Herpetosiphon gulosus: one gene and its partner. The protein of the gene in region 2 interacts with the protein of the main gene of each other region in a pairwise test. Links are inferred from orthologs where the notes say so. Each region holds a gene or a part of one and is shown on either strand. Other genes may lie near its edges.

Evidence for each region. Proteins that work in one complex are often made in the same cells at the same time.
Region 1: the proteins of ABEB26_RS04695 (region 2) and ABEB26_RS18450 interact in binary tests that used the Escherichia coli proteins (3 or more experiments, as listed by UniProt). The link is inferred for Herpetosiphon gulosus from one-to-one orthologs.

The regions. Positions count from the first base shown.
Region 1 is NZ_BAABRU010000014.1:3,451-7,905, reverse strand. What follows is about bases 180-3,122. They hold ABEB26_RS18450 (diacylglycerol/lipid kinase family protein), read right to left. Parts: upstream 2,163-3,122; coding sequence 1,197-2,162; downstream 180-1,196. Other genes in these bases: rpoN (RNA polymerase factor sigma-54), read right to left, coding at 2,843-3,122; ABEB26_RS18440 (hypothetical protein), read right to left, coding at 2,526-2,816; ABEB26_RS18445 (hypothetical protein), read right to left, coding at 2,159-2,539; ABEB26_RS18455 (hypothetical protein), read right to left, coding at 695-997; ABEB26_RS18460 (FAD-binding protein), read left to right, coding at 180-569. Also shown: more of ABEB26_RS18460, read left to right, coding at 1-179; more of rpoN, read right to left, coding at 3,123-4,228; ABEB26_RS18430 (dimethylarginine dimethylaminohydrolase family protein), read left to right, coding at 4,380-4,455. UniProt on the Escherichia coli protein: In vitro phosphorylates phosphatidylglycerol but not diacylglycerol; the in vivo substrate is unknown.
Region 2 is NZ_BAABRU010000003.1:180,393-185,766, forward strand. Bases 1,224-4,066 are described here. They hold ABEB26_RS04695 (citrate synthase), read right to left. Parts: upstream 3,366-4,066; coding sequence 2,082-3,365; downstream 1,224-2,081. Other genes in these bases: ABEB26_RS04685 (hypothetical protein), read left to right, coding at 1,224-1,431; ABEB26_RS04690 (hypothetical protein), read right to left, coding at 1,517-1,903; mce (methylmalonyl-CoA epimerase), read right to left, coding at 3,506-3,928. Outside these bases: ABEB26_RS04680 (hypothetical protein), read left to right, coding at 1-689; more of ABEB26_RS04685, read left to right, coding at 640-1,223; ABEB26_RS04705 (TetR/AcrR family transcriptional regulator), read left to right, coding at 4,288-4,839; ABEB26_RS04710 (MFS transporter), read left to right, coding at 4,829-5,374.

The DNA.
Region 1 (4,455 bases), on a different replicon or contig from region 2:
TGGCCGAAATTTTGGTATTTGGGCGAATTGCGGGCCAACATGCCGCCGAATATGTGCGTCACCACAGCAAACAAAGCCTGCACGAAGCCCAAATGCAAGCAGCCGCTGAGCGTTTGGCTTGGGCTAGTCAACAATCAGGAGCCTTCCAACGCAGCCTAATCGACCAATTACAACAAGTGGTTTGGCATGGCGCTGGCGTGGTACGCAACGAACAAACCCTCGAAGCCAGCCTTGATCAACTAAATACGCTGCGGTTTCAGTCTCAACAACGCTCAGTTGGTGCTGCTGATATAGCCGCAACTTTAGATTTACAATCGATGTTGTTAACTGCAGAAGCGACAATTTTGGCAGCCTTGATGCGCCCCGAAAGCCGTGGAGCCCATCAACGCAGCGATTATCCCGCGACTGATCCGCTCTGGCAGCGTACGATTGTGGTCAAGCCCTATCGCGATGAACATGATCGACTTCGATTGCAACTGGATACCCAATTAATTCCCACTGCCAGTGAGCAAGTACAGACGGCCTTCAATCATCAAGAATATAGTGTTGCTGGGCGTTTGGTTGAATAAGGAGGGATTGGGATTAGTTGTTAGAAATCAGGCATCCGCCAGTAATGTAGAAGCACAGAGGAATAATGGCTATGAGCCTCACATCACAAACTGATTTAGGATGTCATAAGCCCATAGCCTCGTTCCTACTCCGCAGCATCAAAATTTAAAGGGTCGTCGATTGGTGGCACATAACTTAGACCTTCTTGGATTGCCTCCATCACATCGTCGGTTTCGCCTTCGCGTAGGTTTTCGCTGGTTAATTCATCAAGCGACTCGAAGGGTTCGCTCAAATCGGCGTAAGCTTCGGTTTCGCCTTGTTCAATATCGGTCACGGTAAAATCTTGGGTTTGTTCAATTTCATCAGCATTGAAAACACCCAAAATATCACTTTCTTCATTGCGATAACCTGCTAACTCGCGCAGTTCATCACGTAAATCGTCACTCATAGTAAGACTCCTTTTATCGAGGGGCCAGCGACTAGGGGCTAGGGTTCATTGGGTTGGCAACCAGTGCTCGTTCCCTCACCCCCAGCCCCTCGCCCACGGCGTGCGGGAGAGGGGGTCAGGGGGTGAGGGCATGCTGGCCGTTGTTAACGCGATAAACCATTACAACTAGGGGCTAGGGTTCAGGAATATCTTAGCAACCCTAATCGCTAATCCCTGACCCCTGACTCCTCGCCCCTGAATCCTCAATTACTGCTTGATACTCAGCACCCACCACCACTTCCAAGGCTTGCGGCAGTGCCTCGAATACAATCGGCTCGTTGGTAATTAATTCGCCATCGGCGTTGAACCAAATTTCGGGATCGGAGATAACTTGCACTTTTTTGGCCCGCCGCAACTCAACCAACTCGCTATTCAGATAATTACCATTGACCAATAAGCGTGCCGCCGCTCCCGCCAATTGCATAATTGAGCCATAATGCACAATCACCACATCGAGCAAGCCATCTTCGGGGTTGGCGAATGGAGCAACTTGCACCCCAGCCGCAGCGGTTCGGCCATTGGCAATAATAATATTCAGCGCATCAACTTGCTCAGGCGCTTGATCATCGTATTGAATCGTGGTGCGATAGCTAGTCAAATCGGGCAAAACACCCAAGGCTCCTCGCAAATAAGCCAACGGCCCCCATGCCGATTTAACTTCACTCGACATGGCTTCGTTGAGTTGGCCGCTAAAGCCGCCCGCCGATACATTCAAGGCATAATGCAATTCGCGAGGTGTGCGAATCTCGATTACGTCAAGCTTGCGCCGTTCGCCAACCAAAATCAATTTCCATGCTTCTAATGGATCGGTTGGCAAGGCCAAAGTACGCGCCAAATCGTTGCCAGTGCCCAGCGGAATGATGCCCAATGGCACCCGCCGTTCGGCTTCGAGTAAGCCTTTGACAACCTCGTTGATCGTGCCATCACCGCCAGCCGCCACGACTAATTCTGCCCCCTCAGCGACTGCTTGCCGCGCCAAACGTTCGCCCTCACCAGCAGCATCGGTCGTTAAGATGGTCACGCCGCTCATTGGGGCGAGCGTTTCGAGTAGCAAAGCACCTTGCTCAGACGTACCCGAAGCCGGATTTATAATTAGGCTAATCTTCAAAGTGGCCTCATTGCTCATGGCTCAACACTTTCATCTGGTTGGGCATAGCGATCAAACAGCCGTACCGCAAACCAACTCACGGTCATCCACGGAATAACCTGCGTGCCTGGAATCAAAGCCTCGACCACGCTCACGCGGCGTAAGCCTTGCAAATTGAAATGGCTCAGCACAATCCACGAAATTGGCGCAGCAAACACATCAAACGCCAAATCCAGCAGATCAAGCACAATCACCAAACTGAGCGGCACACGCAGCATCGTTTCGCGATAGGAAGCGCCATCAGGCACATTCAGGCTTTTAAGTCGATACCAAATCAAGGCTAGGCCCGCCAAGCCCAAGCCACCAGCAATGGCGATCGTCCAACCGACAATCCGAAAGAAGCTACTCCATTCCATGGTTAGTTCTCCGTGCTTGGCGCAACTGCCAAATGCCCATCCCGATCAGTCCAAGCATAATAAGCAAGAACGTGCCACGCTCGAAACGCACACCTGTCGTTGGTTGCGCTTGATCAAGCCATGCCAACGGCCAAACTAAGCCTTGGCTCAACCACAGCACAATTTGGGTAAACGGCTGTTCAGGGTTGGCCGCGAACAACCGCAACATCAAACGGGCAATTAATACACTTAATCCGCCGAGCACCAACCATTCGAGCCAATGTCGCCAACGTTGCATCACACAGCCTTTCCCTGAACCCCTGCTTAGCGCAAGGTTGAGGGCAAAATATTCAATTGATTACGATATTTGGCAATCGTGCGCCGCGCTACATCAAAGCCACGTTCAGCCAACAATTCAACCAACTCTTGGTCGGTGAGCGGACGCACTTCATTTTGCACCAATTCTAACAGCACATCCTTGACATTCAACGAGGCCGTGAAGAAATGGCTGAACGGAATCACCGAGCGATTGGGCAATTGGACATATTTGTTGGCGGTCGCACGGCTCACAGTTGATTCGTGCACCCCAATGCCATCAGCAACCTCGGCACGAGTCATTGGCCGCAGGAAACGCACGCCTTGGCGCAAGAAATCTTCTTGGGTTTCAATCAAAAACTCACTAATCCGGCGGATGGTTTCGCGGCGTTGGCGAATGTTGGTCAGGAACATTTGAGCACGTGCTACATATTGACTAAGATGATCGCGATCTTCGGAAGACATTTCCGCTTCAGCTTCGCGGCCTCGTTTGACTAACGATTGATATAGCGGATTAATCCGCAAAAAGCTGCGATCCGACATCAGCACTTCAGCTTCGAGCTTGCCTTCGTTCTCACGAATAATCACATCGGGCATAATATAGTTGGTGCGGGCTGAACCTTCGCCACTAAGCGCTAACGGATAGGGGCGCAAATGTTCACGAATAAACTCGCGCACTCCAACCACATCATCGTATTCGGCGTTTAATGCTTGGGCAATTGCCCCATAACGATGCTCCGCCAAATCATTCCAAAATTCGGTGATTACCCGTTCAACATAGGGATGATGTACATCTTCTTCAGCTAAACGGCGCAACTGCAACAACAAACATTCTTGCACATCACGCGCCCCAACTCCAACTGGGGCAATATCTTGCAATTTGAGCAACACTACAATCACCCGTTCTTCGTCGATCGTCAGGGTTGCAGCAATATCGGCAGTATTGGCATCAAGAAAACCTTGGTCATCCAAACAGCCAACCAAATATTCAGCGATAAAATAATCTTGCTCAGGCAACGAAGCGCGTAAATCGCGTAGCAACACCTCACTGAGTTGGGCAGGAGTTGCCACCATCATTAAAGGATCAAATTCATCGTCTTCGCCAGCAGCGGTATAATCGCCACGTTCAGCCTCGGCCAAGCGCTGATCTTCGTGAACGCAGTATAAACAGAGCATCTCAATCAAGGGGCGGCCACAACGCGAGCAAGTTTCATCTGGCTCTAGGTCAACATTCTCTAAAGCGGGATTCTCCTCAAGCTCTTGTTGGATCAATTGTTGCAATTCGTGGGTTGAAAGCACCAGCATATTGTTAAGTGCAATCAAAGCGGGCGAGGCTTTGGTTGACATGGCTTGTTGTGCTAGCGCCTCCGGCGACATACCCATTCGAAATTCCATGGCGCAACCCCTCCTAGGTTGGTGCTTGGCCAACACGTGGTGCTGGCAAACATGCGAATGCTATTGTTATTATACGGTAAACCATCGTAGAACGACTGCCTGTGGTACATACGTGGATCTTTAGAAGTAGCCAAGGAGGATAGCAATTTTTATGCCAACCGCAATTGTGCGTCCGGTTAGTCCGGCGATTCAACAGTGTGAATTGACCCATCTTGAACGTCAGCCAA
Region 2 (5,374 bases):
TGGAAAATTTACCTCTTTTGACTGAACAATGGATTAAACTACTACAAGAAAAAAAAGACCGAGATGCTTTAGATTTCTACTGTACAAATATCATACCTAATATTATACCTAAGCTAAAAGAGAATTTCATTAAAAATCATAATATCCAGCCTAACTACGATGGTATTATATCACTTCTTGGATTTACTCCTGATACAGTGATATTAACGTACCTTTTTGCAAAACCTAAAAAATTAATCGTTTTGCATACTAAAGAAACTGAAAGATTTCTTGATGATGTAGTAAAATATACATCTATACCCATAGGTAACTTTTATCATGAGGTTTTTATAGAAGATCCTTCAATCGATATATATCGTGCGTTAGAGGTATCTATTAACCGGTTTGATAAAGATGAAAAGATTGCAATAGAATTAACTGGTGGAAAAAAAACTATGGGGGGTGCATTAGCCGTTGCCGCTGGCTTACTAGATATAGATCAACTATATATTGATTATAAAGAGTATATGCCAAGCTTCAGAAAGCCAAAACCTGAATCAACATATATACATCTAGTAACAAATCCATTACGACTATCAATAGATGTGTTTGGTAATATTGATCTAGAAAGGGCATCTATGTTCTTTAATGAAGGAAAATATGATGTCAGTGAAGAATTATTCATTCAATCCAGTAAAAAAAATGAATAATCCAAGAATAGCTGAGATATGTTCCAAGTTATCAAGGTTTTATTATTTATGGAATACTTTCAATTTTAATGAAGCATTTTCTATATCAAAAGAATTATTCAATCAAATATTACAATTCTCTAATCTATTTGTCACAAAATTCAATATAGATTTAAATATATTACAAAATCAAATGACCACTATCGATTTATTACATCAAAATAATAGATTGAAACTATTATGGAATTTCTTTTTTACTGCAGAAAGGTATGAGAAAAATAATCAAAATGATATATCAGCTCTCTTATACTATAGAACAATAGAGAGCATTTTTGATAATGCATTAAAAGATATTTCTGAAAACTTTGATAGAAGCAATCCTAATTACGAAACTTTGTCAAATAATCCAGAAGAATTAAAAAATGATTTTATTCGAATAAAATCAGAATACACCAAGCGTTCTATAAGTAATTTACCAAAAAATCTATCGCTTGTTGATTCTTATTGTTTATTAGAGGCGGCTGGAAGTGAATTAATGAAAAATAATCAAAAATTTCAATCCAAAAGGGTAATAGGCGTATCAGAAACAAGAAATGTTAGTATATATGCACATGGAATAACTCCTATGAATAAAAATTCCGTCGAAAAAATAAAAAACCTAGCTATTGATATATTATTAACTTATATAAATATAAAAGGCATAGAAAGCATTGAACATGAAAGAGAAAATTTTCAATTCCTGTTACTTGATAATAAACAATAATTAAATATAGCATATCGATATAATGCAGTTTCTCATGGAATTTAATTTATATCGATATGCCAATATTCTATCCTAATAAAATTCCCTAATTTACAATCTTATTTTGCCGCACACCCAACAAATAGATTCCAAAAAGAATCACCATCACGCTATCGATAGCGATGGCGATGCCTGCTTGTTGGCTGAGATAACGCGAACCTTGGGCCAAAACCAGGCCGATAAACACCAATTTGCTGCTGCCAGCAATCAGCAAAATCAATGGACGCTGAGCCACATTCCAAGCACCATACAACAATAAAATCCCAATCAACGTAATCAACGCGCCCCAATTACGCACCACGACTTCGACCAATGGCCCGCTCATGGTCTCGCCAAAGGTCGATTGCAAGGCCGATTGGGGATCAATTGCCGCCATGATCATTGAGCAGGTCAATAACCCAGAAACCAGCATAATCCACTTCATCTTAGTCATAATCCAGCGCATACCACCTCACACATCTAAATAACTAGGCGGCTATCATAGCATGGTTTAGCACGACGCTTAACAAACTTAACTACTTATTTTTCGGCTAAATTGGTGGGTCAACCAACGAACGCCCGCTGGAGCAAACTCCAAGCGGGCGTTACGATCACCGTGTTCAAGCGCACATTTAGCCGCGTTTTTCGACTGGGACGAAATCGCGAGCATCGTAACCAGTGTAGATCTGGCGTGGGCGAGCAATTGAAGTTTCCTTGTCGTTGTGCATTTCATCCCACTGGGCCAACCAACCGACCGTGCGAGGAATGGCAAACAACACTGGAAACATATCAACAGGGAATTTCATTGCTTGGTAAATAATGCCCGTGTAGAAATCGACATTGGGGTAGAGCTTGCGTGAGACAAAATAATCGTCTTCGAGCGCAATCTTTTCAAGTTCCAAGGCAATGTCGATCATTGGGTTGCGCCCAACGACTTCAAATACATCGTAGGCCAGCTGCTTGACGATCGCAGCGCGAGGATCATAGTTCTTGTAGACACGGTGGCCGAAGCCCATCAACAAGACTTCACGATTCTTGACGCGGCGGATGTAATCGGCAACATTGCTGGCGGAACCGATTTCTTGCAACATGCGCAGCACTTGCTCGTTTGCACCACCATGCAGCGGGCCATACAAGGCTGCGGCTGCCCCAGCCATTGCTGAATAAGGATCGACGTTTGAGCTACCAACTGAGCGCATGGCATTCGTGCCACAATTTTGCTCGTGGTCGGCATGCAAAACGAACAAAACATCCAAGGCCTTTTCCATAATTGGGTCTGGAATGTATGGATCAGCTCTTTGGAACATCATCTTCAAGAAGTTGCCAGTATAGCTCAACGAATTATCGGGGTAAACATAGGGCAAGCCCATGCGTTTGCGATAGGCGTAGGCTGAGATCGTTGGCACTTTGGCGATCAAACGAGCAATCTGCAAACGGCGCATCGCTGGATCTTTGATGTTTTTGGCTTGAGGATAGAAGGTTGACATTGCACTCAAGGTGCTAATCAACATCCCCATGGGGTGCGCATCAAAGTGAAAGCCATCCATCAACTTCTTAATGTTTTCATGCACCATTGTGCGATGGGTAATTTCATGAACCCATGCATCAAGTTGCGGTTTGGTTGGCAGTTCCCCATTGAGAATCAAGTAGGCGGTTTCGAGGTAGCTACTGCTATCAGCCAATTGCTCAATTGGGTAGCCGCGATAGCGCAGAATCCCAGCGTCGCCGTCGATATAGGTAATTGAGCTACGGCATGATGAGGTGTTATTGAAGCCTGGGTCGTGGGTCATCAGCCCAAAATCTTCGGCATCTGCTTTGATCTGACGTAAGTCGAGGGCGCGGATGGTGCCATCGACGATGGGCAATTCGTAAGTTTTCCCAGTACGATTATCGGTGATCGTCAAGCTGTTAGTCACCAGCGACCTCCTAAAAGCTTAGAACAAAAAATGAGGCGACATTGCCCCAAAAATCCTGATTGGTTTGTCATTGTAACATAAGCTTGAGCCTATTCGTTGCTTAAATAGGCCATCATGACGCACTATGTTAGCACACTGCGTTAGACTGCTGCCTTGGGATGTTCGACCAATTCAGTTAACACTCCATGCAAGGCTTTGGGGTGAATAAAGGCAATCCGAGTTCCATGAATTCCAGGCCGCGCTTGTTGATCGATCAAGCGCACACCTTGGGCTTGCAAATATTCTAAAACATGATCAATATTTTCGACAGTGTAGGCCACATGATGAATACCCTCGCCGCGCTCAGCCAAAAATTTGGCAAAGGCGGCATCAGGGCTGGTTGGGGCGATCAATTCAAGTAATGTAGCGCCAACCTGGCCCACCGCCACCCGCATATGCCGTTCCGGCATCTCGATAATTTCCCAAGCGTCAAGGGCGAGTTGCTGGCGATAACTGGCAATCGCTTGCTCAAGATCGTGCACAGCCAAGCCCAGATGATCAACTCGCGTCAGCAATTGCTCCATTGCATCCTCACAAACACGTCCAAAAATCAGCATTTAGTTTAAGTGTAACGCTTCCACGATCAAACGTAAAGGCTCAGCCATGCGCTAAAATCGTGTTATTGATTGAGGTTTATGCATAATCAAAATACTATTTCTGATAAATTGCAGCAGCTATGCCATACCACAAATTGTCACTTAGGGGGTGGAGGGGGATGAAAACCCCTGCGTTTTCCTCCGGCGGAGGGACGGAAGGGTGGCGAAACGTATAGATTCAAAATCGAGAATACCTGTATAAACCCTATACTAATCATAAATACTATCTTGACAACCGTCTGTCTGGACGGTATTATACCGTCTATCTGGACGGTTTGGAGTTTTGCATGACCAAGAAAGATCCCCAAGCCACCAAAGCCAAGCTTTTGCATGCCTTAATTGCCGTCATTATGCGTGATGGTGCGGCCAACGTAACCCTCGAAGCGATTGCCAAAGAAGCCAGCGTGAGCAAAGGCGGCTTGCTGCATCACTTTCCAACCAAGGAGAGCTTATTTCAGGGCTTGCTGGATCTCGCCAAACAGGCGTGGGAAACATGTTTAGCCGGAGAATTGGCTAAACAATCGCCTGAGGTAGTAGGTTATTGGTGTCGAGCCTACGTGCATGCTAGCTTCAGCCAGCCGCCGGAAGATATTCAAATGCTGCATGCGGTGCGGCGAGTGGTCGCCATCTATCCTGAGTTATTTGATTATTGGCGCGAAACCTACGTGCAAACTACTCCAGCACCTGCTGACGATGGCTTAACGCTTGGACGTTCGCTCACCATTCAACTGGCCTGCGATAGCCTATGGTTCAGCGAATTAATCGGCTTGCCAATTATTTCAGCGGCGGCCCAACAGGCGCTTTACGATGAATTATTGAGGTTAACCTATGAGCCTTGATACGCTCACATCCACAACGACCAACCCAATCGAGAACTGGAGCCAGATTGTTTGGAAGCCACGCTTTTTTGCCATTTGGCTGGGCCAAGCTAGCTCGTTGGTTGGGAGTGCTCTGACCCAATTTGTATTAATTTGGTGGATCACCCAAACTGTCGGTACGGCCCACGCCTTATCAATCGCTGGAATGATGGCCTTGTTGCCGCAAGCAGTATTTGGGCCAATCGGCGGCATTATCGCCGACCGCTGGAATCGCCGCCTCATTATGATTAGCAGTGACCTAATTTCAGCGATTAGCATGATTATTTTGATTGTGCTTTTTACGACTGAGCAGATTCAGCTTTGGCATATTTACACGCTGATGTTTTTGCGCAGCACGATGCAGGCCTTTCAAAGCCCTGCCGCAACCGCCAGCACCAGCCAACTTGTGCCGCCCGATTGGCTAACTCGGGCGGCTGGCATGAACCAGATTATTTTGGGCTTGATGAGTGTGGCGGCGGCTCCACTTGGTGCATTGGCGATGAGTTTATTCTCATTA